DNA from 4 places in the Micromonospora sp. NPDC049044 genome. Region 2 is predicted to be linked to each of the others. Evidence: riboswitches for the same ligand, from Rfam matches in the RefSeq annotation. Region 2 holds a riboswitch; each other region holds the start of a gene.

Region 1 (7,474 bases), on a different contig from region 2:
GGCACCCCCCTGGTGGTCGTGCTCGGCCACGACTCGTGCGGGGCGGTGCAGGCGGCGCGGGAATCCGTCGCGACCGGCACCCAACCGGCCGGGCACCTGCCGGCGGTGGTAGATGCAGTGCTGCCCAGTCTGCGTCGGGCCGAGGCCGAGGGCGTGGACGACATCGACGGCATCGTCGACATCCACATCGCGCAGACCGTCGAGACGTTGCTCCGGCAGTCGCCGGTGCTGGCCGCCGAGGTGGAGCGGGGGCGCTGCGCTGTGGTGGGCGTGTCGTACCGGCTCGCCGCCGGAGTGGTGCGCCCGGTGGCCGCCGTGCCGGCCGGCTTCGCGACGCTCGGCGTGCCGGCCGGGTCGGCTGACCCGGCTGCTGCCGCCTGACCTGCCGAGGGCCGCCCCGCAGTACGCGGAGCGGCCCTCGGCAACAGGTGGCGCGGGTCAGAGCATCGACATGTGTACGTGGTCGGTGTGGTTCGACGGTCCGCTGTAGGACTTCCAGCCGGTCGCCGGGAACCAGATCTGCCGGTTCCAGATCACGTAGTAGATGCCGAGCCGGTCGGCGTTGCGGATGAGGAACGCGGCCACGTTGTTGCCGTACATCCGGGTGTCGTTGTTGTGCCACGGGCTGAAGCCGCTCTTCTGCAACGACCAGTCGCAGGCGCGGCCCTTCGGGTGCTCGTACGGTCCACCGTTGCGGTGACAGCCGACGAACCGGTTGAATCCGGCGGCCTTGACTTCCTTGTACGCGTGCAGCGTCCGCGGCGTGACGCAACCGGACGTGGTCGGGTCCTTCTCGCTGCAGGACTGCGGCTTCCAGTCACCGTCGGCGGTGCGACCCGGGCCGATCTTGGCGACCTTCGAGGTGGCGTCGACCAGGCCGCCGGTGAAGCCCTTGCCGCCGACCAGGGCGAGCGCCTTGTCGGCCTCGCTCTTGCGCTTGGCCATCACGGCGGTCTGCTTCTGCTGCTCCCGGACCTCGGTGTCGAGGAGCAGTTTGGCCTGCTCGGCGCGGGACTTCGCCGCGTTGACCTCGGCGAGCTTGTTCTCGTTCACCATGTTGATCTCGTCGAGCATCGCGGCGCGCTGGACGAACGTGTCCGGGGCGTCGCTCTCCAGCAGCATCGCGAGCGCGCCGATCCGACCGGTCCGGTACGACTGGGCGGCGATCTGCCCGACCTGTGGTGTCAGTGCGTCCAGGTCGGCCTTGGCCCGGTCCACCTCCAGCGCCAACTCCAACTGCCGCTTCTTGGATTTGTCCAGCTTGGACTTGGCGGCGGAGTAGTCGCGGTTGACCTGCTCGATGAGGTCGGTGATGAGCTTGGGCTCGTCGTCCTCCTCGTGCCCGGATGGTGTGGGGGTCGTCGGAGCGGCGTGGGCCGGGAGAGGCCCGGCGAGCACGGTCAGTGCGGCGATCACGGCCACCACGGGTGTCAACCAGCGGCGTAGGGGTGCCGTCACAATGTTCCCTTCCCTCGACCGCCGACCGGGTTAGCTGACGGGTTCGGGGCGGAAGTGGCCCCTACCGCTGACGCGGATTCACCCCACACACCTGGGTCCCCGGCTCGCCGGTTGGCGATTGGGCGGTGGCACCGCAGGCGCCGCTTCGCGCCTTCATCGGTAACCGGCAGCGAGGTTACCCGAGAGTCGACTCGGTGAGCTACGCCTGGATGCCGACCAAAAGTGTCATTTCGCCATAGCGTTTGGTAACCAGTGACGCGGTTCTCAGGGGGGAGACCCGATCTGGTCACGCTGAGGAGTGTCACCATGCCGTATCCGTGCTCCTGTTCGACTCCGGCCACCCGTCGGTGGCGGTGGATGCGGGCCGGGTCCGCGTCTCGTCCGGCTCGTCGGATCGCGCCGTCCGCGGCGCGTTGAGGGCGGCAAGTGCCTCCGCCGGGTCCGGTTGGGGGCGCGGCCCGGGGGCGTCGCCCGGCGGCGTGGCGTCGACACGTCCGGCCGTGGTCACGATCGCGGCCAGCCCGGTGGTCAGTGGCACGGCGGCGATCAGCCCGAGTGTGGCGACCGCGCTGCGGACGATTTCCTGCGCGAGGAACTCGCTCGTGAGAATCTGCCCGATCGGCCGCGAGTCGGCGGTGAGCAGGAGCAGGAGGGGCAGCGACGCGCCCGCGTACGCCAACACGATGGTGTTGACGGTGGAGGCGATGTGCGCGCGGCCGACGCGGGTCGCCGCCCGGTACAGCTGTATCCGGGTCAGCCCGGGATTGGCGTTCGCCAACTCGGTGACGGTGGCGGCCTGGGTGACCGTCACGTCGTCGAGCACCCCGAGCGAACCGATGATGATCCCGGCGAGCAGCAGGCCGTGCAGGTCCACGTCACCCTGGAACATCGACAGTGTCGTCGCCTCCTCACTGCCGAAGCCGGTGAGGTGGGTCGCCGCGGTGGCGATGGTGGCGAGCGCGCCGGTCAGTACCAGGCTGCCCAGGGTGCCGAGCACCGCGACCGAGGTCTGCGCGGTGACGCCGTGGGTCAGATAGAGCACCACGAACATGATCAGGGCGGCGCCGACCACCGCCACCAGCAGCGGTGATCTGCCGGCACCGATGCCCGGCAGTACGAAGGTGAGCAGGATGGCGAAGCTGGCCGCCAACCCGCCGAGCGCGGCCAGCCCCCGCCACCGGCCGAACGCGACGATCGCGGCAGCGAAGACCACCGCCAGCCACACGAGGGGAGTGCCGCGCTGGTGCTCGGCGATGTTCCAGTTGCTGGTGGCGGGATCGGTAGGGTCGGTCAACTGGACCAGGATGACCTCGTCGCCGACGTCCACCCGTGGTGCGCCCGGACCGTCGGGCACCGGTGTCCGCACCTGCTGGCCGGCGGCGGGGCCGTCGTCCACCCGGACGTCGACAGTGCCGCACGGCCCGGCGCCGGTCCTGGGTGTGTCCTCGGGGCTCGACGGCAGCGGCGGGCACGGCTCGGTCACCACGCGGGTCACCGTGCCGGCGTAGCGCGGCACGTCCGCTCCTCCGTCGGTCTGCGTCGCTCCTCCGCGCGGCCAGAGCAGTGCCGCGGCGAGCACTGTGGCGACGAAGAGGGGCACCACCGTCACGACGAGGATCCGTCGCACCCGGGGCGGGGCGGACGGCGCGGGACGGGCGTGGTCGGAACCCAAGTCGAGACTCCCAACGATCCGGTGCGGGATACGTGTCAGCGGGCCGCGCGGTTCACCGTTTCGACGCGAACGCGCCGGACGGCGGTGCGGTTCGCTGCCTGCCGACCGCCTGATCACTGACGGTCAGTGCGCGGCCGGTCGGCCGCGTCACCACGCCGTCGCGGCGTCCGGATGTGCGGCGGCATGCGCAGGGCGATCATGGGAGATGCTAGTCAGCCCACCGGGAGGTTGCCGGGCGCGCCGGAGCGTCGAGCGGCCGAACCGCCCGCGTGGTGGCCGTCGGGCCGGCATGTTGGAAGCATGTCCGCTCCGACCCCACCCGAGCACCCACAGCGCGCTGCACCCGTGCCGCACGAAAAGCACGCCGGACACGACAAGCACGCCGGGCACGATCCTGCCATGTTCCGCCGCCGGTTCTGGGTCTGCCTGGTGCTCACCGTCCCGGTGGTGCTGACGAGTCACCTCGTGTCGGATCGGCTGGGCCTGGCCGGAGGCGCTGGCTCCTGGGTGGGGCCGGTGCTCGGCTCGGTGGTGTTCTGGTGGGGCGGTTGGCCGTTCCTGGTCGGTGCGATCCGGGAGGTGCGCGACCGGGCGCCCGGGATGATGCTGCTCGTCGCGATGGCGATCACCGTCGCCTACACCGCGTCCCTGGCCACCAGCCTGGGTGCCTTCGACCTGGACTTCTGGTGGGAGTTGGCAGCGCTGGTCACCATCATGCTGCTCGGGCACTGGCAGGAGATGAAGGCCATCGGGCAGGCCCGGGGGGCGCTGGCGGCGCTGGCCGCGCTGCTGCCGGACGAGGCGGAACGGGTGGCGGCGGACGGCCGGATCGAGGTGGTGCCGGTGACCGTGCTGCGGCTCGACGACGTGGTGCTGGTCCGGCCGGGGGGTCGGGTGCCGGCGGACGGCCGGGTCGTCGGCGGTGGCGCCGAACTGGACGAGTCGATGATCACTGGCGAGTCGCGACCGGTCGCGCGGTCGACAGGTGACCGGGTGGTGGCCGGCACCGTCGCCACCGACTCGGCGATCCGGGTCCGGGTGGAGGCGGTGGGTGAGCAGACCGCCCTCGCCGGCATCCAGCGGATGGTCGCGCAGGCCCAGGGCTCCGGCGGGCGGGCCCAACTGCTTGCCGACCGGTTCGCCGCCGCGCTGTTCTACCTGGCAACCGGCACCGCCGTGCTGACCGTGCTGGTCTGGACCGCGCTCGGTCAGCCGGACCAGGCGGTGGTCCGTGCGGTCACCGTCCTGGTGATCGCCTGTCCGCACGCGCTTGGTCTCGCCATCCCGCTTGTCGTCGCGCTCTCCACCGGCCTCGCCGCGCGGTCCGGGATCCTGGTGAAGGACCGGTTGGCGTTGGAACGGATGCGCACCGTCGGCGCGGTGCTCTTCGACAAGACCGGCACGCTGACCCGGGGTGAGCACGGGGTGACCGACCTGGTGACGGCGGCGGGCGTCGGACGGGACGAGGTGCTGCGGATCGCGGCGGCCGTCGAGTCGGACAGCGAACATCCGTTGGCCCGGGCGATCGTGGCGGCGGCCGAGCCCGGTGGCGCGGCCCGGGCCGTCGGGTTCCGGTCCCTGCCGGGCCGCGGTGTGCAGGCGACAGTCGACGGCACGGAGTACGCGGTGGGCGGGCCGGCTCTGCTGCGGGAGCTGGGTCTCGTGCTCCCCGCCGACGTGGCGGCGGCGACCGGGCGGTGGTCGGCGCGGGGTGCCGCGGTGCTGCACCTGGTGCGGCTGCCGGCGGCGGTGCTCGGTGCGTTCGCGCTTACCGACGAGGTACGTCCGGAGGCCCGGCGCGCGGTCGACGAGCTGCGTGCCGAGGGGATCCGGACCATCGCCATGATCACTGGTGACGCCCGGCCGGTGGCCGAGGCGGTCGCCGCCGACCTCGGCTTCCGGCCCGGCGTCGACGAGGTCTTCGCCGAGGTGTTGCCGGCCGAGAAGGACGATCGGGTGGCCGAGCTTCAGCGGCGGGGGCTGGTGGTGGCGATGGTCGGCGACGGGGTGAACGACGCGCCGGCGCTGGCCCGGGCGGACGTGGGCATCGCGATCGGGGCGGGCACCGATGTGGCGATCGAGTCCGCCGGGGTGGTGCTGGCGTCCTCGGACCCGCGCGGGGTGGGCGCGGTGGTCCGGCTGTCCCGGGCGTCGTACCGGAAGATGCGGCAGAACCTGGCCTGGGCGGCCGGCTACAACGTGGTGGCGTTGCCGCTGGCCGCCGGGGTGCTGTCCGGGGCCGGTGTGGCGTTGAGCCCGGCGGCGGCCGCGGTGCTGATGTCCGCGTCCACGATCGTGGTGGCGCTCAACGCGCAGTTGCTGCGCCGGGTCCGGCTCGGGCCCGCCCCGGACTGAGGGCGGTCAGCCGCGCTTCATCAGCCGGCCGACCGCCGCCATCATCTCGTTGGCCATCTCGTCGGCCCGGCCTTCGGCGGCGCCCTCGTGCATGCAGTGCCGGGCGTGCCCGTCGAGCAGCCCGAGGGCCACCTTGTCGAGGGCGGCCTGGATGGCGGAGATCTGGGTGAGCACGTCGATGCAGTAGCGGTCGTCGTCGACCATCTTCTCGATGCCCCGGACCTGCCCCTCGACGCGGCGGAGCCGCGCGAGCAGCTGGTCCTTGCTGGCGGTGTATCCGCGGATCGGGGTGGGTGCGGTCATGTCGGCAAGGATAGCGTACCCCCAGGGGGTATGGTACGGTCCTATCTCGTAGAGATACCCCCACCGGGTACCGGTACCGCGAAGGAGACGATCCGATGGTCAACACGACGTACCAGGTGCAGGGCATGACCTGTGGGCACTGCGTCAGCGCGGTGAGCGCCGAGGTCGGCGCCATCGCCGGCGTACGTGACGTCCAGGTCGACCTCGCCGCCGGCCGGGTCACCGTCAGCAGCGATGAGCCCCTGGACACCGCGGTTGTCCGGGCCGCCGTCGACGAGGCCGGTTACGACCTCGTCGACGCGTGATCGGCGGGCCGGCATGCGCACCGTGACGAAACTGGCCGGGTTCGCCGTCGGCCTGGCGGCGGTCTTCGGCGCGACGTACGGGGTCGGCCGGGTGGCCGATCGCAGCACTGTGGTCGAGGGCCGGCACGACGGCGAGGCCAGCCCGGCGGCGGACGAGCACGCCGAAACGGCCGACCGGTTCCCCGGCGGCCTGCTCGTCTCCCAGAGCGGCTACACCCTCGAACCGGTCGACGCCCCGGTCGGCGAGTTCGCCTTCCGGATCGCCGGCCCGGACGGCCGCCCGGTCACCGGGTACGAGGTGGCACACGACAAGACGATGCACCTGATCGTCGCCCGCCGGGACCTCTCCGGTTTCCGCCACGTGCACCCCGACCTGGCCCCGGACGGCACCTGGCGGGTCGACACCCCGCTGACCGGCCCCGGGCAGTGGCGGGCGTTCGCCGACTTCACCCCGACCGGGGGTGAGCCGCTGACGCTCGGCGTGGACGTGACAGTCCCCGGCGAGCTGACCGAACGACCGCTGCCCGCACCGGCGACAAGCACCACCGTCGACGGCTACACGGTCACCCTCACCGGTTCGCCGCAGCCCGGTCGCACCGCCCCGCTCACCTTCACCGTCAGCCGGGACGGGCAGCCGGTCACCGACCTGGAGCCCTACCTGGGCGCGTACGGGCACCTGGTGGCACTGCGTCGGGGCGACCTCGCGTACCTGCACGTGCATCCGGACGGGACGCCGGGCGACGGCCGGACCCGGCCCGGTCCGACGGTCGGCTTCCTCGCCGAGGTGCCCTCGGCCGGCAGCTACCGGCTCTACCTCGACTTCCAGCACGGCGGAACCGTGCACACCGCCGAGTTCACAGTCGTCGCCGGCACCCCGCCGGCCGGGAACGACCCGAGCGGACCCGCGCCGAGCGGCGGCGCCGACCACGGCACCCCCGGGCACGGGCACAACTGACGGGACCAGACCATGACCACCACCAGTAGACCGCTGCCCGAGGCACCCAACCGGATCGAGTTGGCGATCGGCGGGATGACCTGCGCCGCCTGCGCCGCCCGGATCGAGAAGAAGCTCAACCGGATGGACGGGGTGAGTGCCGCGGTCAACTACGCGACCGAGAAGGCCACCGTCCGGTACGACGACGGGGTCACACCCGACGACCTGATCGAGACCGTGCGCAAGACCGGGTACTCGGCGGCGCTGCCGTCGCCGCCCACCGCCACCGAGGAGCCGGTGGACTCGCTGAAGGGTCCGCGTACCCGGCTCTGGGTCTCGGTGCTGCTCAGCGTGCCGGTGGTCCTGCTGGCCATGGTGCCGGCCTGGCAGTTCGACTACTGGCAGTGGCTGTCGCTGACCCTGGCCGCCCCGGTGGTGGTCTGGGGT
Region 2 (7,474 bases):
CCCGCGCCGGGGTGCAGATCCCGGCGGACAAGTTCGTGGTGGTCGGCCGCCCGCAGGTCGAGTCGATCCAGGTACGGTCCGAGCCGGAGCCGGGGATGGCGCACCCCACGGTGTTGTACACCCCGACGTGGACCGGGCATCACGCCGACGCCGACTACTGCTCGCTGCCGGTGGCCGAGGGGCTGCTGCGTCGGCTGCTGGAGCGCGGCGCGACGGTGATCCTGCGGGCGCACCCGTACACGACACAGAACCCGGCCTCGGCCCGCCAGTTGGGCCGGCTCACCGAACTGCTCGTCGCCGATCGGGCCCGCACCGGCCGCCAGCACGTCGTCGGTGCCGCGGCCCGCGAGCTGAGCCTGACCGAGTGCGTGAACCGGTCGGACGCGCTGGTCTCCGACGTGTCCGGGGTGATCTCGGACTACCTCTACTCCAGCAAGCCGTACGCGGTCACCGACATGGGCGACGAGGGTGACCGGTTCGCCGAACGGTTCCCGCTTGCCGCGTCGGGTTACGTGCTGCGCCGGGATCTGTCCAACCTGGACGACATGCTGACCGCGCTGCTGGACACCGATCCGCTGGCCGCGGAGCGCTGGGCCACCCGCCGACGCTACCTGGGTGACTTCCCCGCCGAGGCGTACGCCGACGCGTTCCTGACCGCCGCCCGCCGGGAACTGGCGGCAACACAGGACCCCGCCGCCGAGCGCGCCCGGCAGCTCTCCCCTCTGGCCTGACCCGGACTGTCGGCCCACCCGCCCCGGGACGCTCAGCGGTACGGGTCGAGCAGCGCCAACACGGCCGCTGGGTCCTCCACGTGAGCGTTGTGCCCGAGCCCGGGCAACGTGGCGACCGGTACGCCGTACTCCTTGAGTTGTTCGTCGGTGACCATCGGGTCGTGCTCGCCGCGCGCCAGCACCACCGGCACGTCGGTGGCCGCGAGCAGCGCGGCCAGGTCGGGCTCGCCGACGGCGAACGCGGTCGGGTCCATGGCCAGACGCCAGCGACCGTCGACCTGACGAAGGCCGGCGTCCACCACCGGATGGTCCGGCGGGAGCAGACCGGTCAGCCCGGAGACGCGCAGGTAGCGACGGGCCGCCTCGGTACGGCTGGCGAACCAGCTCACCGGGCGGGCGGCCAGCTCAGCGGCATGTTCCAGCTCGGCTGGTGACCAGAGCGCCTTGATGCCCAACCCGACCACCGCGTCCACCGGCATCCCGGCGTCGCGCGCGGCCAACGCGAGGCCGACCACGCCACCCAGCGAGTGCCCGAGCACGACGAGCCGGTCGTCGGGGGCGAGTGCCTGCGCGATCCGCTGGGCGAAGCCGGCGAAGGAGTACGACGGCAGCGGCGACGCCCAGCCGTGACCGGCGAGGTCCGGTGCCAGCCACCGACCGGGCCAGTGGTGGGCCAGATGCGGCGCCCAGGGCAACCACACGTCACCGGTCGCGCCCATCCCGTGCAACAGCAGCAGGACCGGCCCTCGACCGGCGTGACCACCCGATTCATCCACCACGGCCGCAGTCTCCCACGGTTCCCGGCCCGGTACGAGAGTCGTCGACGGGGCGTACCGCGGACCGCCGTGGAAGACGCAGCGGGCGCCGGCCCCTTGTGGGGGACGGCGCCCGCTGCGGTCCAGCGTGCCCGGGTCAGGCGGAGTAGCCCCGGCTGGCGATCCAGTTGGCCAGGTCGATGGTGGTGATCCAGTACGACGGGTCGGCAGCGTTGGCCGAGTCGGCGATGCGCACCGTACGGCCGTTGTCCTTGTAACCCACGACGGCGATGTAGTGCCCGCCGCCGTAGGAGTGCCAGCCGCCGTCGGTGTCGGTGGCGTCGCCGACGACGTTCGCGACAACGCCCCGGCCGTCGGTGATGGCCTTGACGACATCGGCCTGGAGGCGGTCCATCTGCGCCGGGCTGGGCGCGCCGGCGAACATCCGGGTCCGGTACGGGGAGCCCTTCACCTCGGCGTTGAGCACCCGGGTGGTGTCCTCGGCCGAGTTGGTGCCCATCTCGGTGGTGCCCAGCTCGGCGCCGAGTTCCTCCTGGGTACGGTCGATCCCGGCGGCGCTGAGCGCGTTACGGGTGGCCGCCGGACCGCAGTTGTAGTAGGTGTTCTGCGCCTGGTACTCGTAGTCGAGCACCTTGGTCGCGGGCGGCTTCGGCGGCGTCGGCTTACGGGTGAGGTCCGGGTTGCTCGTGGCCTTGGCGGCGGGCGCGGCGGCGCTGGTGGCCGGGGCGGCGCTTGTCGGCGCTGCGGTGGCCGACGGGGAGGCGTCGCGCACCTCGCCACGGGAGGCGGCGACGTCGCTGCGCAGCTCGGCGACTGTGGTCGCGGTGCGCTGGTCGGCCGGCGCGTCGTCGGCGGTGGTGAGCAGGGTGCCGGTGGTGCCGGCGATCACGAGGGCCGCGGCGGAGGCGGCGATGATCTGGTACGGGCGCTCGGTCGCGATGCGACGGAGCTGACGCTGCAGGGTGTGCTTCACGGGGTCCTCCACGGTCGGGGGGAGAGCGGCACACCGGGGGCCGGACCGGCATCCGGGCAGGCGCCAGCGCGCGGACTGTGGTCCGCGGATGGTGAACCGCTCAGGGGACGCCCGGCGGGGCCGGGCGGTTAGGCGATGACCCGGGGGTCAGCTCACCGTCGCTTGACGAATGAGCGGGGGCACCGCTGCGCCGTGGAGGCGAGGGAACAGCCGAGGGGTGGGGAGGTGCTGCACGAGAATGGAACTCCTTCCGACACCGCCTACCGGGTTAGCTGACGGATTCGGGCGGGAAGATCGCCCTACCGCGGGCCGATGCTCGCGGATTCACCCCGGACTTACTGATGGGTCCCCGGTTCGTTCATCACGATTGAGCGGGTCGGCGCGGCGTCGCGTCTTGCGATCGATTACCGCACCGGACGGGACGACACTACTGGCCCAACCACACGGTGCCAAGCCAGGCCCACCTGCGTAAACCCGAAACTGCACGGCAATTTCTGCGCGTATTGCCGATGACGTGACTCGATGGGACAAGCGGTTACGGCGACGCCTACGGGCCACAACCGGACAGGTCGCCGAGAGTGCGGCCAGAACGCCGTGAACAATCGAGCCGAACGTGCCGGACGCCCGATTCTGGAATCCCGTGAGCGGGCTCACATAACGGATCGGGCTCAACCCACACGGGCTGGGCGCCAGCGTGCCACGACGGCGGGACGCACCGCCCCGCGGACCAGCCGGCGCGCGGGCGCCCGACTCGGCCGCAGCCGGGCCGCTGCCGCTGCGGCCTCCTCGGCAAGGCTGCGCGCCGACTCGGCGGCCAACTCCGCAGCCCGCCACAGGGCCCGCTCCGCGTCGGCGGCGGCCTGGTAGTCGGCCCGTCTCTCCTCCCGGATCGACCGACTGAGCAGCGCTTCCTGCTCGACCGGGTGCCGCCGGGGGTCCCAGCCCCGCCGGTGTCCGAACACATCGCTGAGCTGGGCCATGCTCAGGTCGCCACGCCAGTACGCCGCCATCGCCGCGCGGTGCAGGTAGCGCTCCCGGGCGGCGTACTCAGCGGGGGTGCGGGGGGTGTCCGGGGTGGGTAGCGCCCCGCAACCCGCGAAGCGGCGGGCGGCCGTGTCCGCCTCGTCGTACCGCGTCCAGGCGCGTTCCACAGCTTCCTGACTGGTCAGCCAGGCATCGCGTCGCCGCTGGGCCGTCCTGGCCGCGCCAGCGGCGGCGACGGCGACCTCCTCGGCGTACCGGCGTCTGTCGAGGAGTTCGGCCGCGGCCACCTCGCGCGCCGTCGGTGCGGCCGGGGACGGGTCGTCGGTGGGCCGGTCCCGTTCGGGCCGGGCGACAAGCACGGCCAGCACGCCCAGCGCGAGCAGGAGCAGGGCCGACCAGATCGCAGCGGCCTGCGGCACCTCGGTTACGAACTGGTAGAAGACGGCGGTCTCCATGGTCGGCACCTCGCGGAGGAAACAGAGCGATGGGGAGCCCCGCCGGCCAGCGGGCCACGGCGGGCCACGGATCGGCGGGAAGGCGGAGCTGGTGGATCGACAGGGTGCGGCGACGGGGCGCCTGCCCCGGTGGCTCAGCGCCCGGGTGGACCCCGGGGTGTCCTACCGCTGGAGGCGTCGACGAGGGACCGCCGGTCGGGCCCGGCCAGGCGCACCGGCAGCGCGGCGGTCGCGGCGGCACCCAGACCCTCGGGGAGCGTCGGCTGCGCGTCGAGCGACCAGGCCGGGAGGGCCTCCTCGGCGGCACCCGCACCCGACACGACGCGCACGCTCGATGCGGCGCTCGGGTGCGACCCGGCGGTCACGCTCGACGTGACGCCGGGGTGCGACGTTGGCGCGGCGGCCGAGGCCGGACCGGCGCCGAGCGCCAGGGCCGCGACGACGGCGAGGCTGGTCAGCACCCGGGTCGTCAAGCGCGCCACCCACCACAGCGGACAGGTGAGCGCGACCGGAAGCACGTCACCACGCTACCGTCGTGCCGACAGTGGCGCATCGACCACGGGCGTGTCGACGCGCCGCCGCACCCGTTGACCAGGTCGGACGGCGTCAGCGGGTGTCCGCGTACGTTGATCGGCTGCCGGTCTGGTCGGGCCCGTCGGCCTCGGTCCGGGTCCCCGCGCCGTCGGTCTCGGCGGCGGTGCCGCTGGTCCGCGTCGCGGCGGTGCCGCTGGTCCGCGTCGCGACGGTGCCGCTGGTCCGGGTCGCGGCGGTGCCGCTGGTCCGCGTCGCGGCGGTGCGTTGTCCGGGGATGGACGCCGATCGGGCCGGACGGCGCGGTGCGAGCCGGCGCATCATCGGGGTTTCCACGTAGCGGTGCAGCAGCGCGGCGAGGAGCAGGGTCACCAGCAGGAAACCGAGCACCACGGCCGGGCCGCGCCAACCCGCGAAGCCGGTCCCCCAGTCGCCGGTGAAGCGCAGCACGCTCGTCATCACCAGCACGTGGACCAGGTAGAAGGCGAAGGAGACCTCGCCGAGCCAGACCAGCGGCCGGGACCGCCACGGCGACCGCCGGTCCCGCACGTCCGCGTCCGCGGCGGCGGTGATGACAAGCAGGTACGCGACAGCGAGCAACGTGGTCCACAACTCCGCGGGAATCCACTGCGCGGCGGCCGCCCAGACACCCACGAAGATGACGCTGGCCCAGGTCAGCCCGGGGCCACGCCAGAGACCCCGGCGCATCAACTCGGCCGCCACCGCGCCCAACCAGAACTCCAGCGACCGGGCCGGCGGGAAGATCTGGGTGAACCACCAGCGGCTCACCTCCGGCACCAGGTGCTGGGCCGGCCAGAGCGCGAGGATCAGCAGTGGCATCGCGACGACGAGCGCCCAGAGCAGCTTCGGCCGGGCCCGGCGCAGCAGCGGCAGCACCAGCGGCAGGCAGAGGTAGAAGAAGAACTCGCAGGAGAGCGACCAGCTCACCGTGTTGATGCTGTAGAACCAGCCCGGCCGGGGGTCCCAGGCCTGCAACAACAGCAGGTTCTCCAGCGCGGCGGCCGGCAGCACCGGGTCGGCGAACCACCAGGCGACAAGCAACGTCGCCCCCCACAGCACCAGGTGGTTGGGGTAGATCTTGGCAATTCGTCGCCGCCAGAAGGTACGCCGGGAGTCGCCGGCCCGGGCCGACCAGACCAGCACGAATCCGCTGAGGATGAAGAAGAACTGCACCCCGGACAGGCCGAGGCTGAACAACTTGTCGACCACCGCCTTGTAGTCCGGCTCGGCGATGATCCGCATGGTGCCCGCGTGGAACCCGAAGACCAGCAGCGCGGCGATCCACCGCAGCCCGGTGAGCGAGGGCAGCCGGGACGGAGCGGGGACGGGCCTGGCGGTTGACGTCGCGGCGGCGCTCGTCATGGGCGGATGCCGAGGCTTGGCAGGGTCACCAGCACGTTCGTATCCTCCTCGGCGCGGCGTGGACGGCACGACAGCGACGCCCGCGACGACCCGGCAGGGCCGCACCCGGGGCACCCTACCGGGTCACTCCCGGGTGAACCGGACGTGTCCCACCGGTTACCGGCCCGCCGCACCCGGGTCGGGGCCGGCGCCGACCGGTCGGCGTTAACCTTCCGCTGGGCGGGAGTTCAGCGACTCCACCATCGGCGGCCACGTGCGGTTCCGGGGCCGGCCACCCAGGTCGTCGAAGGTGGCGGCGTGGTCAATGAGCCGACGCACGCACCGCTGCTGAGCATCGTCGTGCCCGTGTACGGCGTCGAGGCGTACCTGTACCAGTGCCTCGAATCGATCCGGGCCGACATTCCGGCCGGCGAGTCGGACGCGGTCGAGTTGATCGCCGTCGACGACGCCTCACCGGACGGCTGCGGCGACATGCTCCGCGCGTACGCGGCCGGACACGACCGGGTCCGCGTCGTGCACCTGAGCAGCAACGTGGGTCTGGGCCTGGCCCGCAACGCCGGGCTCGACGTGGCCACCGGCCGGTACGTCTGGTTCATCGACAGCGACGACTGGGTGCCGCCGGGCACGATCCCGGCCGTGCTGGACCGGCTGCGCCAGCACCAGCCCGACGTGCTGATGCTCGACCACCTGCGGGTGCACGAGGACGGCCGGCGGGAGGTCGACGCGAGCAGTCACCTGCTGCACGGAATCGCCGGCGTGACCCGCCTGGGCGACCAGCCGCAACTGCTGCGGGTGCAGCACACCGCCTGGAACAAGGTGGTCCGCCGGGACTTCCTGGACCAGTTGGAGCTGCGGTTCTTCCCCGGCTGGTACGAGGACATCCCGTTCAGCCATCCGCTGCTGATCGGCGCGGAGAAGATCTCTGTGCTGAACCGGGTCTGCTACCTCTACCGGCAGGGTCGGCACGGCGCGATCACCTCCACCCGCAGTGGCCGGCACTTCGACGCGTTCGCCCAGTACGAGCGCCTGTTGGACTGGGTCGCCCGCCGGCACCCGGACGAGCGGTTGCAGGCCGAACTGTTCCAACTGATGATCAGCCACTACCTGGTGGTGGTGGGCAACGACGACCGGCTGCACCCGCACCTGCGGCGGGACTTCTTCCACCGGGCCGCCGAGCACTACCGCCGGTACCTGCCTGCCGGTGGCTATCCGCTGCCCGCCGGGGTGACCGGGCTCAAGCACCGCCTGGTCGGGCGGGGTGACTGGCTGGCGTACTCGGCGCTGCGTCAGGCGCACCGGGTCGCGGGTCGCCTGCGCCGCGGTGCCCCGCGGGGGGCCGTCGGCGTCGCGGTCGGTCCGGTGAGCGCCGACGAGGACCCGGGTCGAGGGGCGGACGTCGCGGCGATTCGGGGCAGCGGGATCGCGGCGGAGCGGCGGGACGCACTGGCCGGGGGCCGGCTGCCGTGAGCACCGCAGGCCAGGCCGGGAGTCGACTCGACTCCCGGTACACGTGTTTTCCAGGTCGTCCGCCCGCCGGGTGGACGACGACAGCAGCACCACCGCACGCGGGTGCGGGCATACCGGAACAGAGGTCGGAATGACGGCGACAATCAAGATCGGACCACACCTGGTCGGTGCCGG
Region 3 (7,474 bases), on a different contig from region 2:
CGTCGTGTCGTCGTGGACAATGCCCAGTTGGTTCGGGTCGCTGCCGTCGTTCGGCGTGGCCAGCACCCCGGCAGCGCCGTAGGCGGCGAGCACCCCGCAGACCCACGCGATGACGCCCGGCCACCTCGATCCGGCGACGGCGACCCGCCGTGCCGCGATCCACAAGATCGGCAGCAGCACCGCCGTCAGGACCAACCGCAGGTAGGCGAAGACTTCCTCCATGAGGGAGGCGAGCGACCCGCTCATGCTGCTGCCATAGTTGAACAGCTCGTTGAAGTGCACGAGGTCCCAGACCGTCCCGGCGGCACGGAGCAGCAGCCCGACGCTGAGCACGGCAATGGGGAGCGGCATCCAGGTGAGGTGCTGTCGATCTCGGGGTAGCGCGCTAACCGTCACGGCGACCAATCTATAAGGCAGTTGTCAGTAGAGGGTGCCACCGTCGACAGTTCATGCCATGCCGGGCAGCACCTATCGGCCACTTAACCGACCTTTCCGGGCAGTGCGCCTAGTGGCCGCTGCTGGCAGGCCGACCACTGGCGCGTCGCCCGCCATTCCAAGGAGGGGTCATGCACGTGTTGGTGCTGGGCGGTACCCAGTTCGTCGGCCGTGCCATCGTGACGACGCTGCTCGATGACCACGAGGTCACCGTACTCAACAGGGGTTCCAGGCCTTTGTGGGATCCGCGGATTCGGCAGCTCGTCGCGGACCGCAACGACGCCGCGCAGCTGAGGGAACTGAACCTGGCGGGCTTCGACGCGGTCGTCGACGTCTCGGGCACCGAACCTCATCATGTCACCAATGTGCTCGCGGCCCTGCCGGAGCCTCAGCAGCTGCGCTATGTCTTCATCAGCTCGGCCGCCGTCTACAACCGGTCGGTGGCGTCACCGCCGTTCCAGGAGACCGACCAGGCCGACGGCGATGCCATCTGGGGCGGTTACGGCGAGGCGAAAGCGGAGTGCGAGGCCGCGCTGCGAGGCGCCTGCGACACCGGTCTGACCGTCCTGCGGCCGCCCTACGTCTACGGTCCGCACAATCCGGAGCCGCGCGAGCAGTTCCTGTGGGCTCGCTTCCTGGCTGGCCAGCCGGTCTTCGTCCCCGGAGACGGTGGCACCCGCATCCAGTTCTGCCACGTCCAAGCGCTCGCCCAGGTGGTGGCCGCCGCGTGCGCGGGCCAGCTGGGTGCGGGAACGTTCAACGTGGGCGAGCCGGCCAGCTACACCCTGCGCGAGTACCTCGCGATCCTCGGGGAGGTCGCCGGAGTACGGCCCACGGTGGTCCCCGCCCCGGACCCCTCCGTCCGCGCGCGTGACTACTTCCCGTTTCGCGACGCAGAACTGGTGCTCGACGTGAGCCGGCTCGCCACGCACGTGCTGGTGAACCACGACGACCTGGTCACCGGTCTGACCAAGACGCTCACCTGGTTTCGCGAGAACGGCGACATCAGCGACGAACCGACCGCGCAGGAGTTGGCCTGGCGAGCCACGACCCGATGGCAGTAGCGGGCAGCGAACCTTCGCGCCGGAATTGGCCCGGTCCAATGGCGCGCGAGACCCCTCGAATCGCCTACCCGCCGCTCGGCGTTCCGCCGTCACTTCCGTAGGCCGCATCCGCCGCCAGACCATCGTTGCCGCCACCGCCCTTGCCGCGAAGCGTGCCCCGCCCAGTACGACGCCCATCCCGAGCGATTTGGCGGGTAGCGGCCCGTGCCGCCCGCAGCACCGCCTCCCGGTCCTGCTGCGAAGCAGCCTGCCTTCGCCGTCGTACGAACATCGTCACCAATGCGGCCAGCCCGCACACCAGCGCGAGGAACAACAGCCCCGATGCCGCCCAAACGACAGTCATGCCTGGACGGTAGATGGTGCACCCAAGGCATGTCATCGGTCAGGCAGCGGTGGAGGCCTTACCGGATCGGGGCCGCGCTTCGACGTCGCCGGCATCGTCCAGCCGCATGATCCTCGACCGTGAACATCGAAGGCCCTGGCCGGGACTGTCGTCCTGGCCAGGGCCTTGATCGTGGAGCGGGTGACGGGAATCGAACCCGCACTGTCAGCTTGGGAAGCTGATGTTCTGCCATTGAACTACACCCGCAAGCGGCACCACTGTACCCGAGTCGTCGAGCCTGTGCACCCAGGTACCCCGGCCCGCCGATTGTCCGCGCGCCGCTCCGCCTCGGCCGGCCCACGTTGATCCACTCGGCTTCCTGAAAGTCGGGGCATCCGAGCGGCCGGGATACCGCGACTTCACCAAAACCGAGTCGATCACCCCCGGCAGCGACCCACGAGGCGCGGCTCGCGGGCGGCACGGCACGGCACGGCCTCGCGGGCGGCACGGCGCGGGCGGCGCAGGGCGGGCGTACAGACGGTGCCGGCTCCGTCGGGGACGGAGCCGGCACGGACTGTCTCTGGTCGTGGTCAGGCGGCAGTGCACTGGACGTCACGGCTGCGGCGGGTCGGGCGGGACTGCGGGACGGCGAGCGGCGCGGCGGCCGTCGTCGGCGACGGGGCGTGCGGGTCGAGCCAGACCCGAACGGCCGGCCGACCCGGCGCGAGGCCCGGAATGCCGGCGGTGTGCTGCTCGCGACGGGTCAGCATCGCCACGTCGACGGTGAACTCGAACAGTTGCCAGTCGACCCGTGGCTCGGCGCGGGCGCCCTGGGCCAACCGGGCGACACGCGCCGGATCGGTCACCGGACGGGCACGGCCAGCCACATACGCCTCGTCGTCGCTCTCCTCCGGCGGGAACGAGTGCAGCGCGTAGCGGCCGTCGCGTTCGAGGTCACGGCGCTTCGGGGAGTCGATGATGAAGCAGAACAGGCCCTCGTCGGTGATGACCGGGGAGACCGGGTGGACCCGGGGCCCGCCGTCGGCGCGGACGGTGGCCAGGTAGCCGAAGCCCGGCCCGTACTGCTGGAGGAGAACGCGGATCCCGTCGGCGAGTCGGGGCTCGTCGGCGGCGAATTCGGACCAGGAAGCCATGCGAGCATTCTATCGAACAAATGTACGAGCAGCGACCTCGACGCGCTGGTCACCGGCACCGAATCCGGCCAGTTTTGGCAGCGCGGCTATGGTGGTCCGATGCTGCTCTCCGACCGCGACCTGGTCTCCGAGATCAAGGCCGGCACGCTGGGCCTGGAGCCGTTCGAGCCCACCCTGGTCCAACCCTCAAGCATCGACGTACGGCTGGACCGGCTGTTCCGGGTCTTCAACAACCACCTCTACACCCACATCGACCCGGCGATGCAGCAGGACGACCTGACGTCGGCGGTCGAGGTGCCCGACGGGGAGCCGTTCGTGCTGCACCCCGGGGAGTTCGTGCTCGCCTCGACGCTTGAGGTCATCTCGCTGGGCGACCAGCTCGCCGGCCGGCTGGAGGGCAAGAGTTCGCTGGGGCGGCTCGGGTTGCTCACGCACTCCACCGCCGGCTTCATCGACCCCGGCTTCTCCGGTCACGTCACGCTTGAACTCTCCAACGTGGCGAACCTGCCGATCACCCTCTGGCCAGGGATGAAGATCGGGCAGCTCTGCATCTTCCGGCTCTCCTCGCCGGCCGAGCACCCGTACGGCTCGGCGGTCTACGGATCTCGTTACCAGGGCCAGCGGGGTCCGACGCCGAGCCGCGCCTGGCAGCACTGGCGCACCTGGCCGACCCGCTGACCCCGTGACGACGAGGGCCCGCCGCGACGAATCGCGACGGGCCCTTCGGTCAACACCCTCGATCAGGCTGGGCGGCCGTAGCTGTGGATCGGGCCGTCGTCGACCTTCTTCATCTTGACCGGTTGACCGGCCTGCGAGGCGTGCACCACCCAGCCGCCGCCGACGTACATGCCGACGTGGTGGATGTCGCTGTAGTAGAAGACCAGGTCACCGGGGCGCAGGTCGGCCCTGCTGACGTTCTTGGTGACGCGGCTCTGCGCGGCGGCGTTGTGGGGCAGTGACACCCCGGCCTTCGCCCAGGCGGCAAGCATCAGCCCGGAGCAGTCGTACGAGTTCGGTCCCTCGGCACCCCAGACGTAGGGCTTGCCGATCTGCGCGCAGGCGAACTTGACGGCCGTGCCCGCGGCGCCGCCGGGATAGCTGCCGGGGCAGGGCGCCGGGCGCAACGGACCGCCACCACCGCTGCCGTACACCTTGAGGCGCAGCTTCTGCAGCTTGTCGATCTCCTCGTTGATCTGCTTCTTCTTCGCCGCCAGTTGCGCCTCGGTGCGGGTCAACTGGGCCACCATCTGGTCGAGTGGAGCCTTCTGCCCGGCCAACTTGTCGCGCAGGTCGGCCACCTCGCGGACGTCCTGCTGCTGGTTGTGCGCGAAGCGGTCGAGCAGTTCGAGTTGACCGACCACCTCACTCGGTGACCGGCTGCCCAGCACCGCGTTGACGGTAAGCACGTTCTCGCCCTTGTAGGCCCGCACGGCCAGGGCACTGACCTTGTCCATCGCGGCGTCGACCTGACGCTCGAGCGGGGCGATCCGGGCGGCCAGCGCCTCGGCCTGCCTGCGCTTGGCGGCGAGGTCGATCCGGGTGGCGTTGTGCTGTTCGATGATCGGCTCGAGCTTGTTCCAGTCGGCGTCGATCTGGCGCTCGATCTCGGCGACGGACGGGTCGGCGTGGGCCGCCGTGGCGCTGCCGGTCAGGACGACGGCGACGCCGGCCAGTGCGGCGAGCGCGGTGGTGAAGCGGGACCAGCGTGAACGCGGCACGATCGACGTCGGGCCGGCTGCTGCCGACCGCTCGGACGACGGCCGCGGGGCATGGAGTGCCACCGGGGTTCCGTACTCCTTCTTCCTGACCGCCTACCGGGTTAGCTGACGGGTTCGGGCGGGAAGTCGGCGCCCTACCGCAGTGGCTGCGGATTCACCCCGGGGGACATGGGTCCCCGGTTCGTTCGGAAACGACTCGGCGGTGTCGGTCCGTTACCGCCCGGGCTGGACGGAGCTGCTATCGGGCCGACGAATGACCAGAGTAGAGACGCTTGTTACCACTTCGCAACCCGTGCGGCCGTGACACTCCGTACCGATCGGAGAGGGTCACCGACCGTACATGAAAATTTCTTTCCCTCCTTGTCGATGGATGGAAAGGTATTGACGCGGACTCCCGGGCGGCGCGAAGGTGACCTCACCTTCACCCGCGCAATACAGGGGGTTCAATGCATCGTCCAACCCTGCTCGCCGCGACGGTGGCCGCCGTGGTCGCCGCCGCGACCACTGTTCCGCTACCTGCCAACGCCACGACCGCACCAACGACCGACCGCCAGCAGCAGTACGCCGCCGCGGCGGCCGAGTACGGCGTACCGACCGACGTGCTGCTCGGCGTCTCCTACCTGGAGTCCCGCTGGGACAGCAACGCCGGCACCCCCAGCACCAGCGGCGGTTACGGCCCCATGCACCTGACCGACGCCCGACACGTGGCCGCACTGCTGGTGGGCGGTCACCACGACACCGGTACCGAGGACCCGCGCGGCGACGACTCCCGTACCGCGCTGGCACCCGCGCCCCGGCCGGCCGAGGACCCGGCGCCACCCGCCGCCGCGTTGCAGACAGTGGACGCCGCCGCCGCGCTCACCGGCGCGACAGCCGACGCGCTGCGCACCGACGCCTCCGTCAACATCCGGGGCGGCGCCGCGCTGCTGGCGTCGTACCAGCGGGAGTTGGGCGCGCCGGTCGGCGCCGGCACCGACCCGGCCAGCTGGTACGGCGCGGTGGCCCGCTACGCCGGCGCGGACAGCGCCGACGCGGCGGCGGCCTTCGCCGACGAGGTCTTCACCACCATCGGCGCCGGAGAGTCCCGGGTGACCGACGACGGCCAGCGGGTCGCGCTGCCGGCCCGGGCGATCCGCCCGCAACGCTCCTGGCTGGACCGACTGGGTCTGCGCCGGCTCGCCCGACCGGACGGGCTGGAATGCCCCCGGACCATCTCCTGCGAGTGGATTCCGGCGCCCTACGCGGCGTTCGGCGACGGGGACTACGGCAACCATGACCTGTCCGACCGGCCCGCCCGGCAGAAGATCGAGTACATAGTCATCCACGACACCGAGGGAAGCTGGGCCACCACCCTGCAACTCGTGCAGGACCCGACCTACGTGAGCTGGCACTACACGCTGCGCTCGGTGGACGGGCACATCGCTCAGCACGTCAAGACCAAGGACGTCGCCTGGCACGCCGGCAACTGGTACGTCAACGCCAAGTCGGTCGGGTTGGAACACGAGGGCTTCGCGGCGCAGGGCACCTGGTACACCGAGGCGATGTACCGGACGTCGGCGAAACTGGTCCGGCACCTCGCGCTGCGGTTGGGCATCCCGCTGGACCGCCAGCACATCATCGGCCACGACAACGTGCCCGGCACCACCGCCGCGACCGTCCGTGGCATGCACTGGGACACCGGTCCGTACTGGGACTGGACCCACTACTTCGAACTGCTGCACGCGCCCCGGTTGGACACCGGTACCCCGGCCACCGGACTGGTCCGGATCGACCCGGACTTCACCACCAACCAGCCCGCGTTCGTCGGCTGCGTCACCGCCGGTGTGCCGTGCGCGCCGCGCGGCTCCTCGGCGGTGGTGCTGCGCTCCGCGCCGGCTGCGGACGCGCCACTTGTGAACGACATCGCGCTGCGCCCCGACGGCACCCCGAACACGATGGAGGTGTCGGACCACGGTGCCCGTGCCTCCGCCGGCCAGACGTACGCGCTGGCCGGCCGGCAGGGTGACTGGACGGCGATCTGGTACCTCGGGCAGCGGGCCTGGTTCCACAACCCGGCGTCCGCGCCCACCGCCAGCTGGACAGTCGGCCTGGTGGCCACCCCGAAGCCCGGCCGGACCACCATTCCGGTGTACGGGCGGGCCTACCCGGAGGAGGCGGCCTACCCGGCCGGGGTGCCCTACCAGACGATCTCGCCACTGCAGTACACCCTGACCGCCGGGCAGCGGTACGCCGTCGGCGCGGTGCTCCCGGGCGAGTACTACCGGGCCAGCACCGTCGACGGCTCGTCACCCGGTGACTGGACGGTGATCCGCGGCAAGAACTGGTACGCGCAGATCCAGTTCGGCCACCGCATCATGTACGTCGACCTGGCCGACGTGCAGCTCCTGCCGTCCCCGGTGGGCGCACCCCGCTGAGAACCACGACGGCCCCCGGTCGGAATGACCGGGGGCCGTCGTCGCGTGGTGGGGATCAGCCAGGTCTGCGGAAACCGGCGACCGGCATGGTGTTGATGCTCGACACCTGCACCGGCTTACCGGCACGTGGGGCGTGCACCATCTGGTTGTTACCCAGATAGAGCCCGACATGGCTCAGGCCGGAGTAGAAGAAGACCAGGTCACCGGGCCGGGCGTCGGCCCGCGCCACAGCCTTCCCCTCATTCCACTGGTCACCGGTGTGGTGGGTGAGGTAGATCCCGGCCGACTTGTAGGCGTACTGGGTGAGGCCCGAGCAGTCGAACGAGTTCGGACCGGTGGCGCCCCAGACATACGGATCGCCGACCTG
Region 4 (7,474 bases), on a different contig from region 2:
TGGCGACCATCCAACGGGAGCAGGACGAGGCGATCCGTTCGCCCGGCTCCGGGGTGACGATCGTCGCGGGCGGTCCGGGCACCGGTAAGACCGCCGTCGCCCTGCACCGGGCGGCGTTCCTGCTCTACTCCGACCGCAGCCGCTACGCCGGTGGCGGGATCCTGGTGGTCGGCCCGTCGGGGGTGTTCGTCGAGTACATCGCCTCGGTGTTGCCGTCGCTCGGCGAGGACACCGCCACCCTGCACTCGCTCGGCACTCTCTTTCCGGGGATGACCGCCACCCGTACCGACCCGCCCGAGGTGGCAGCGGTGAAGGGCTCGCTGCGGATGCGCCGGGTGCTGGAACGCGCGGTCCGGGACGCGGTGCCGGGCGGCCCGGGTGAGCTGCGACTGCTCTACCGGGGCACGCTGCTGCGGTTGAACCGGGACGAGCTGGACCGGATCCGGGACCGCGCGCTGCACCGCGGCGCCCGCCGCAACGAGGTGCGCCGGGCCGGCTTCGACGGCGTGTTCGGCGCGCTCTGGGCGCAGGCCCGCGAGGTGGGCGTTCGCCTGCCGGAGCAGCGGACCTTCGAGGCGGAGATCGCCGAGCGGGCCGAGTTCCGGGAGTTTCTCAAGGCGTGGTGGCCCCGGCTGCACCCGCGGCACGTGCTGGGTTGGCTGGCCCGGCCGGAGCGGCTGCGCCGGTACGCTGCCGGGATTCTCTCCACCGACGAGATCCGGCTGCTCGGCGCGGCGTACCGGAGTCTGGACTCCGCCGGGTTGACCATCGCCGACATCGCGCTGCTCGACGAGTTGGACGCGTTGCTCGGCAAGCCGGCGCAGCCGGCCAAGGCCCGCCGCGACCCGTTCCAACTCGCTGGCGGCGTACGCGAGCTGAGCACCGCGAGCGACAGGCAGCGCGCGGCCCGAGCGGCGGCCCGGGAGCGCCCGGAGGACTACCGGGAGTACGCGCACGTGGTGGTGGACGAGGCGCAGGACGTCTCACCGATGCAGTGGCGGATGGTCGGGCGGCGTGGCCGGCTGGCCTCCTGGACGGTGGTGGGTGACCCCGCGCAGACCGCGTGGACCGGTGATCCGGAGGAGCTGACCCGGGCTCGGGACCAGGCCCTGGGCCGGCGTAAGCGACACGACTTCACGCTCACCACCAACTACCGCAACTCGGCGGAGATCTTCGCGGTGGCGGCGGCGGAGATCCGCCGGCTCTACCCTGACCTGCCGCTACCGACCGCCGTGCGCTCCACCGGGGTCGATCCGGTCGAGCTGGTGGTGCCCGCGACCGGGTTGGAGACCGCCGTCGTGAAGGCGGCCGCCGGGCTGCTGGCCGAGGTGGAGGGCACGGTCGGGGTGATCACTCCGGTCCCCCGCCGCGACGAGGTCGCCGGTTGGCTCGACGCGCTCGACGCGCCGCGCCTGCAGGTGGTGACCAGCCTGGAGGCCAAGGGCATGGAGTACGACGGGGTCGTGCTCGTCGCCCCGAGCGAGATCCGGGCCGATCCGGGCGCGGGGGTACGCACCCTGTACGTGGCGCTTTCCCGGGCCACGCAGCGGCTCACCACAATCGATCCGACCGACTGATCCGGGGCAAACCTGCCTGCTGGGCCGGTGGTCTACCTCATAGTTGCATACATAGCGATGTGAACATACATTTGACCGGGCCCCGACCGGCGGCGGAAGGTGGATCTCGTGGGCGCAGGTCATGACCACCACCATGGGTCGGTCGCCAATGCCGCACACCAGCACAGGGGCCGACTCTGGGCGGCGTTCGGGCTGCTCGCCACCCTGATGGTGGTCGAGGCGGTGGCCGCCCTGCACACCGGCTCGCTCGCCCTGCTCTCCGACGCCGGGCACATGTTCACCGACGTGCTCGGCATCGGCATGGCACTCGCCGCGATCACCGCGACCCGGCGGGCCACCGGCGACCCGCAGCGCACCTTCGGGCTCTACCGACTCGAGGTGCTCGCCGCGCTCGCCAACGCCGTCCTGCTCTCCGGCGTCGCCGTCTACGTGCTGATCGAGGCGATCCGCCGATTCGGGGACCCGCACGAGGTCGTCACCGGACCAATGCTCGCGGTGGCCGTCCTCGGCCTGCTCGCGAACATCGTCGCCTTCGCCCTGCTTCGCGCCGGCGCCCGGGAGAGCATCAACCTCCAGGGCGCCTACCTGGAGGTGCTCGGCGACCTGCTCGGCTCGTTGGGCGTGATCGGCGCGGCGCTGCTCATCGCCGGCACCGACTGGTGGTGGGCCGATCCACTCGTCGCGGTCGCCATCGGCGCGTTCATCCTGCCGCGCACCTGGCGGCTGGCCCGCGCCGCCGTCCGGATTCTGGTCCAGGCCGCCCCGAAGCACCTCCAGGTGACCGCCGTGCATGACCGACTGGCCGCGGTCCCCGGCGTGGTCGAGGTGCACGACCTGCACGTCTGGACGCTCACCTCGGGCATGGACGTGGCGTCCGCGCACCTGACCATGGCACCCGACGCGGAGGTCGGCGCGGTGCTCACCGCGGCGCGTACCGCCCTGCACGACGACTTCCGGATCGAACACGCGACGTTGCAGATCGAGCCCGGCGCCGCCACCGGAGCGTGCGGCTCGATCGAGTGGTGACAATTCGTTCGTGACGACGCACGCACCGTCCGTCACAACGGCTGCAGCCGCCCCACCGGCACCGGTAGGCTCGGTCCCGGCCTCCACCAGGCGGCGCCCTCCAGGCGCCGGTGGCGGTCGCCGCCTAATCGCCCAGCCGGGCGAACCGGGGAACCACGTTCCTGGGGTGCATCCGCGTCAGCGGTAGGGATCTTCCGTCCCGAACCCGACAGCTAACCCGGTCGGCGGCTGACGGAAGGACATGCGCAGTGGCACCAGCACGACCACCCGCCGCCCGACTGGCGGCCCTGATCGTCGCGATGTTCGCCCTCGGCGTCGCGCTCCCGGCCGGCACCGCCTCGGCCGCTCCCCCGACCGGCCTGCGGGCCGCCGCCGCCCCCGACTCCGACGAGGAGGGCGGCACCCCCTCGCTACGCGCCCAACTTGAGGCCGCCAGCAAGGGCTACCTGGACGCGAAACGCGCGCTGGACACCTCCGTGCAGCGGCAACAGCAGCTCGCCACCCAGCTGAAGACCATCGAGGTCGAGCTCGCCCAGCGCGACGGCAAGGTCGGCCAGATCGCCGACGTGGCGTACCGCACCGGCCGGCTCGGCACGGTGTCGGCGCTGCTCAACAGCAACAGCCCGGAGGGCTTCATGGACCGGGCCGCCGCGCTGGAGGCGGTGGCCGCCAACGAGGACCGGGTGCTGCGCGATCTACTCGCCACCAAGGACCAGGCCAATCGCACCCGGGCCGCCCTGAACGGCGAGATCGTCGAAGAGCGCAAGCAGGTAGCGGTGATGGCCAAGCGCAAGGACCAGGCCGAACGGGCGCTGGCCGTGGCCAACGCCCCCAAGCCGCAGACCACCGCCGACAGCGGTTCCAACCGGGGCACCTCCACGGCGAACGCGAAGGCCGCACCCCGCAACTCCGACGGCTCCTGGCCATCCGAATCGTGCAGCGTCAACGACCCCACCCCCGCCAGCGGCTGCATCACCCCGCGCACCCTGCACGCGCTCAACCAGGCCAAGGCCGCCGGCTTCACCAGGTACGTCTCCTGCCACCGCCCCAGCGGCTCCGGCGAACACCCCAAGGGCCGGGCCTGCGACTTCGCGGCCCAGAAGGATGGCTTCGGCGGCAACGCCACCGGCGGCGACAAGACGTACGGCAACAACCTGGCCGCGTACTTCATCCGCAACGCCGACCAGCTCGCCGTGCTGTACGTGATCTGGTACCGGCAGATCTGGCTGCCCAGCAGTGGGTGGAAGTCGTACAGCGGCGCGGGCGGCACCCCGTCCACCGACCACACCAACCACGTACACCTGTCGGTCTACTGACCCCCGGTGTCCGGCGGGTGATCCACTCGTGTTCGCCGACTCCGGGGTGTCCGGTCAACGGGATACCCCGGAGTCGGTGATGTCGTGTTGACCATGCGGGCGGGCGATGCCGTCGCCGGGGCCGGCTACGTCGCCGGGCGTACCCTGGATGACGTCGGCGGTCGGACGACCCGGCCCGGGTCGGCGGGCAGCATCGCGGTATGCCTCGGATCCCACCCACCACCCGCAAGGGCCTGCTCGCACTGCATCTGGTCACCTCGCTCGGCTGGCTCGGTGCCGACCTCGTGCTCCTCACCCTCGGCATCGCCGTGCAGCGTGGCGCCGACCCGGCGGTGGTCTACCCGGCCATGGCGCTGGTCGGCACTGTGCTGTTCGCGCCGCTGAGCGTCCTGGTCTGGCTGGTCGGGGTCGCCAGCGCGCTCCTCACCCCGTGGGGCCTGTGGCGCTATCGCTGGGTGCTGGCCAAGCTCGTGCTCACCACCGTGATGGTCGGACTGGTGCTGTTCCTGCTCACGCCGAACCTGCGGCACGCCGGTGCGGTGGGCGCCGCCCTTCCCACCCGGGACCGCGCCGACCTGGTGATCGCCCCCGCCGTCTCGACCAGCCTGATGATCATTGCGACGGTGCTGTCCACCTACAAGCCCTGGGGCCGACGTCCCGTCGCCCGCCCCGCCCGTGAGAGCACCCCGGTGACCACGCCGCACTGACCCGCGCCGCGATGCCGATGGCGCGACGATCGCGCTGCCCCGGCCGCGCCGCGATGTCCATGCTGCGACGACCGCGCTGCCACGACCGCGCTGCCACGACCGCGCTAGAACCTGGATCCGGTGGCATCCTCCCGCCCACAGGCCACTACATCCACGATCGAGCACGATCATGAGCTGGGCCGCGAGGGCGGGGGTGGGCTGGTCGAGGCGGGGTGGGGTCAGGACGAGGGTGGGGGGTCGCCGGCGCGGTCGAGGGCCGGGCCGAGCCGGGCGGCGAGGGCGAGGTGCGCGGAGCGCGCCTGGCGGAACGCGTACCGGAACAGTGGCGTCGGCGCGGTCAGGGTGATCTCGACATCGATCCGGACCAGGCCTTCCGACTCGGCGCGCAGTCGGGTGTGGTTGCGCACCGTGGTGGCGGGCCACTGGCGGGCCACCGTGACGATCTCGTCGGCCTCGCTGATCAGCACGTCCGCGTGGTACGTGGTCCGGAAGCGGAGCGGGCCGGCCACCAGCCTGTCGTTGATCGTGTAGCTGGCCCGGGCACCGGGTCGGGGCGGCAGTTCCCGGACCCGCACGATCAGCGGATGCAGCTCGCCCTGTCGGGTCAGGTCGCTGAGCAACGCCGCCGCCTCGTCCGGCGAGCACCGGGCCTGGACGGTGTAGCCGAAGGTATCGCTGCTGAGCACACGTCTCCCACCGTCGTTGTCGCACGATCGTCCCGTACCGATGTCTGGCTGGCAACGCCCGACGGCCGCCGATGTCGGGCCAACACCTGTCGATGGGAGGCCGCGTCCCCAGTTGTCCCATTAGGGTCGGTTAGTGAGGATTCACCCGACCGACTGAAGGGCGACAGCATGAGTGGCGACGACGGATGAGCGGGCACGTGATGGTCTTCGCGCCCACCCCGCAGCTCACGGTCACCGTGGACCAGCCGAACGACCACCCCGAGCTGCACCTGCACCCCGGCGGGCAGGGCGTCTGGCAGGCCCGGATGGTCATGTCACTCGGTGTCGACGTGGTGCTCTGCGCCGCCCTCGGCGGCGAGATCGGGCAGGTGCTGGAGCCGCTCCTGGTGAGCGAGGGAGTGGACCTCAAGGTGGTGGTCCGTGACTCCGGCAGCGGCGGGTACGTGCACGACCGCCGGGGCGGCTCGCGCCAGGAGATCGCCGACGTACCCGGGCAGCCGCTGAGCCGGCACGAGTTGGACGAGCTGTACAACCTGGCCCTCGGCGAGGGCCTACAGGCCGCGGTGAGCGTCCTCAGTGGGCCGAACGAGCCGTGGCTGGTCCCGGCCGACCTGTACCGGCGCTTCGCCGCCGACCTCGCCGCCAACGGCGGCCGGGTGGTCGTCGACCTCTCCGGTGATCACCTCGGCGCGGTGCTGGAGAGCGGCGTGTTCTTCCTCAAGGTGAGTCACGAGGAGCTGATCCGCGACGGCCGCGCCCGCAGCGACGACAGCCTGGAGCTGACCCGGACCATGTACGAACTCCACGCCGCCGGCGCCGAGACGGTGGTGGTGAGCCGGGCCGAGCAGCCAGCGCTGGCGCTCATCGACGGGGAACTGTTCGAGGTCGAGATGCCCCGCCTGGAGGCCGCCGACCCCCGCGGCGCGGGCGACTCGATGACCGCCGGGGTGGCCGCCGTCGTGGCCCGCGGCGGGGACATCCGGACCGCCATCCGCACCGGCGCCGCCGCCGGGGCGCTGAACGTGACCCGGCACGGTCTCGGCACCGGACGACTGGACTCGATCACCGGCCTGGTCGACCGGGTCCGGCTGGTGCCAGCGGACAGCCGACCCCAGGAGCGGACCACCCCTGACGAGTTGGCCGACCGGGTGGTGGAGTGATGATGCTGCGGGTGCTGATCACCAACGACGACGGGATCGCCGCGCCCGGCATTCAGGCCCTGGCCTGGGCGGCGGTGCAGCGGGGCCTGGACGTGGTGGTCGCCGCGCCGCTGGAGGAGGCGAGCGGCACGAGCGCCGCGATGAGCGCTGTGGAGCGCGACGGGCGGGTCGTCGTGAACGACCACCCGCTGCCGGACCTGACGGGCGTGCCGGCGTACGGGGTGGGTGGCTCCCCCGGCTTCATCACCCTGATCGCGCTGCACGGCGCGTTCGGTCCACCGCCCTCGGTGGTGCTCTCCGGCATCAACCGGGGTGCCAACGCGGGGCGGGCCGTGTTGCACTCCGGAACGGTGGGTGCCGCCTTCACCGCCGCCACGAACGGGTGCCGGGCGATGGCGGTGTCCCTCGACGTACTCTCCGCGGGCGAGGCGACGGCAGCCAGCGGCGGTGCCGCGGTGGACGCCGCCGCCCGGGTACGCGACGCCGAGCGGCACTGGAGCACCGCGGCGCGCGTCGCCCTGGACCTGCTCCCCCGCCTGACCTCCGGTCCGCTGGAGAGCGTGCTCAACGTAAACGCCCCGGACCTGCCGCACGGGCGGCTGCGCGGGGTGCGACGCGGCACGCTGGCGAGCTTCGGTCAGGTGCAGATGACGGTGGCCGAATCCGGCCACGGGTTCGTCCGTACCTCACTCGAGGAGCCGGGGCAGGCGGCGCAGCCCGGCACGGACGTGGCGTTGCTGGCCGCCGGGTACGCCTCGGTGACGGCCATCCGAGCAGTCACCGAGGCGACGGACATCGACCTGACCGGGCTGGACGAGCAGCAGTGACCGGCGGCCCGCTGGCGCTCAGGCGCCGGGCAGCACCTCGGGGGTGACCGCGCCGGCGAAGTAGGGCTCGGGGGCACCGAACAGGCCGAGCAGGCCGGTCACCCAGAGCTGCCGGTGCACGAACCGGCTCGGCTCGGTGACCACCAGCTTGACGTTGCTGACCTCGGCCGTCTGG

Evidence for each region. A riboswitch is a leader RNA that binds a small molecule or an ion and turns the genes downstream of it on or off. The one in region 2 is predicted to bind cyclic di-AMP.
Region 1: it holds a riboswitch for cyclic di-AMP, as region 2 does, so the genes downstream of both, AB0B85_RS02375 (hypothetical protein) here and AB0B85_RS06450 (C39 family peptidase) in region 2, are expected to answer to the same signal.
Region 3: it holds a riboswitch for cyclic di-AMP, as region 2 does, so the genes downstream of both, AB0B85_RS29600 (NlpC/P60 family protein) here and AB0B85_RS06450 (C39 family peptidase) in region 2, are expected to answer to the same signal.
Region 4: it holds a riboswitch for cyclic di-AMP, as region 2 does, so the genes downstream of both, AB0B85_RS10780 (hypothetical protein) here and AB0B85_RS06450 (C39 family peptidase) in region 2, are expected to answer to the same signal.

What each region holds. Positions count from the first base shown of each region.
Region 1 covers NZ_JBEZFA010000002.1:174,007-181,480, reverse strand. The annotation lists gene AB0B85_RS02380 (carbonic anhydrase) at 1-381, shown strand, start outside; gene AB0B85_RS02375 (hypothetical protein) at 439-1,458, opposite strand; cyclic di-AMP (ydaO/yuaA leader) riboswitch at 1,463-1,593, opposite strand; gene AB0B85_RS02370 (YibE/F family protein) at 1,760-3,130, opposite strand; gene AB0B85_RS02365 (copper-translocating P-type ATPase) at 3,530-5,485, shown strand; gene AB0B85_RS02360 (metal-sensitive transcriptional regulator) at 5,492-5,788, opposite strand; gene AB0B85_RS02355 (copper ion binding protein) at 5,884-6,093, shown strand; gene AB0B85_RS02350 (hypothetical protein) at 6,107-7,048, shown strand; gene AB0B85_RS02345 (heavy metal translocating P-type ATPase) at 7,061-7,474, shown strand, end outside.
Region 2 covers NZ_JBEZFA010000006.1:37,301-44,774, forward strand. The annotation lists gene AB0B85_RS06440 (CDP-glycerol glycerophosphotransferase family protein) at 1-731, shown strand, start outside; gene AB0B85_RS06445 (alpha/beta fold hydrolase) at 764-1,510, opposite strand; gene AB0B85_RS06450 (C39 family peptidase) at 1,644-2,492, opposite strand; cyclic di-AMP (ydaO/yuaA leader) riboswitch at 2,723-2,864, opposite strand; gene AB0B85_RS06455 (hypothetical protein) at 3,149-3,919, opposite strand; gene AB0B85_RS06460 (hypothetical protein) at 4,054-4,437, opposite strand; gene AB0B85_RS06465 (acyltransferase) at 4,526-5,833, opposite strand; gene AB0B85_RS06470 (glycosyltransferase) at 6,131-7,300, shown strand; gene pseI (pseudaminic acid synthase) at 7,431-7,474, shown strand, end outside.
Region 3 covers NZ_JBEZFA010000049.1:12,541-20,014, reverse strand. The annotation lists gene AB0B85_RS29630 (hypothetical protein) at 1-351, opposite strand, end outside; gene AB0B85_RS29625 (NAD-dependent epimerase/dehydratase family protein) at 567-1,499, shown strand; gene AB0B85_RS29620 (hypothetical protein) at 1,564-1,842, opposite strand; tRNA gene AB0B85_RS29615 (tRNA-Gly) at 2,015-2,088, opposite strand; gene AB0B85_RS29610 (pyridoxamine 5'-phosphate oxidase family protein) at 2,412-2,975, opposite strand; gene dcd (dCTP deaminase) at 3,075-3,653, shown strand; gene AB0B85_RS29600 (NlpC/P60 family protein) at 3,716-4,756, opposite strand; cyclic di-AMP (ydaO/yuaA leader) riboswitch at 4,770-4,905, opposite strand; gene AB0B85_RS29595 (N-acetylmuramoyl-L-alanine amidase) at 5,140-7,107, shown strand; gene AB0B85_RS29590 (NlpC/P60 family protein) at 7,163-7,474, opposite strand, start outside.
Region 4 covers NZ_JBEZFA010000010.1:88,358-95,831, reverse strand. The annotation lists gene AB0B85_RS10790 (AAA family ATPase) at 1-1,577, shown strand, start outside; gene AB0B85_RS10785 (cation diffusion facilitator family transporter) at 1,686-2,603, shown strand; cyclic di-AMP (ydaO/yuaA leader) riboswitch at 2,715-2,846, shown strand; gene AB0B85_RS10780 (hypothetical protein) at 2,903-3,919, shown strand; gene AB0B85_RS10775 (hypothetical protein) at 4,120-4,626, shown strand; gene AB0B85_RS10770 (SRPBCC family protein) at 4,845-5,312, opposite strand; gene AB0B85_RS10765 (PfkB family carbohydrate kinase) at 5,498-6,472, shown strand; gene AB0B85_RS10760 (5'/3'-nucleotidase SurE) at 6,472-7,299, shown strand; gene AB0B85_RS10755 (STAS domain-containing protein) at 7,318-7,474, opposite strand, start outside.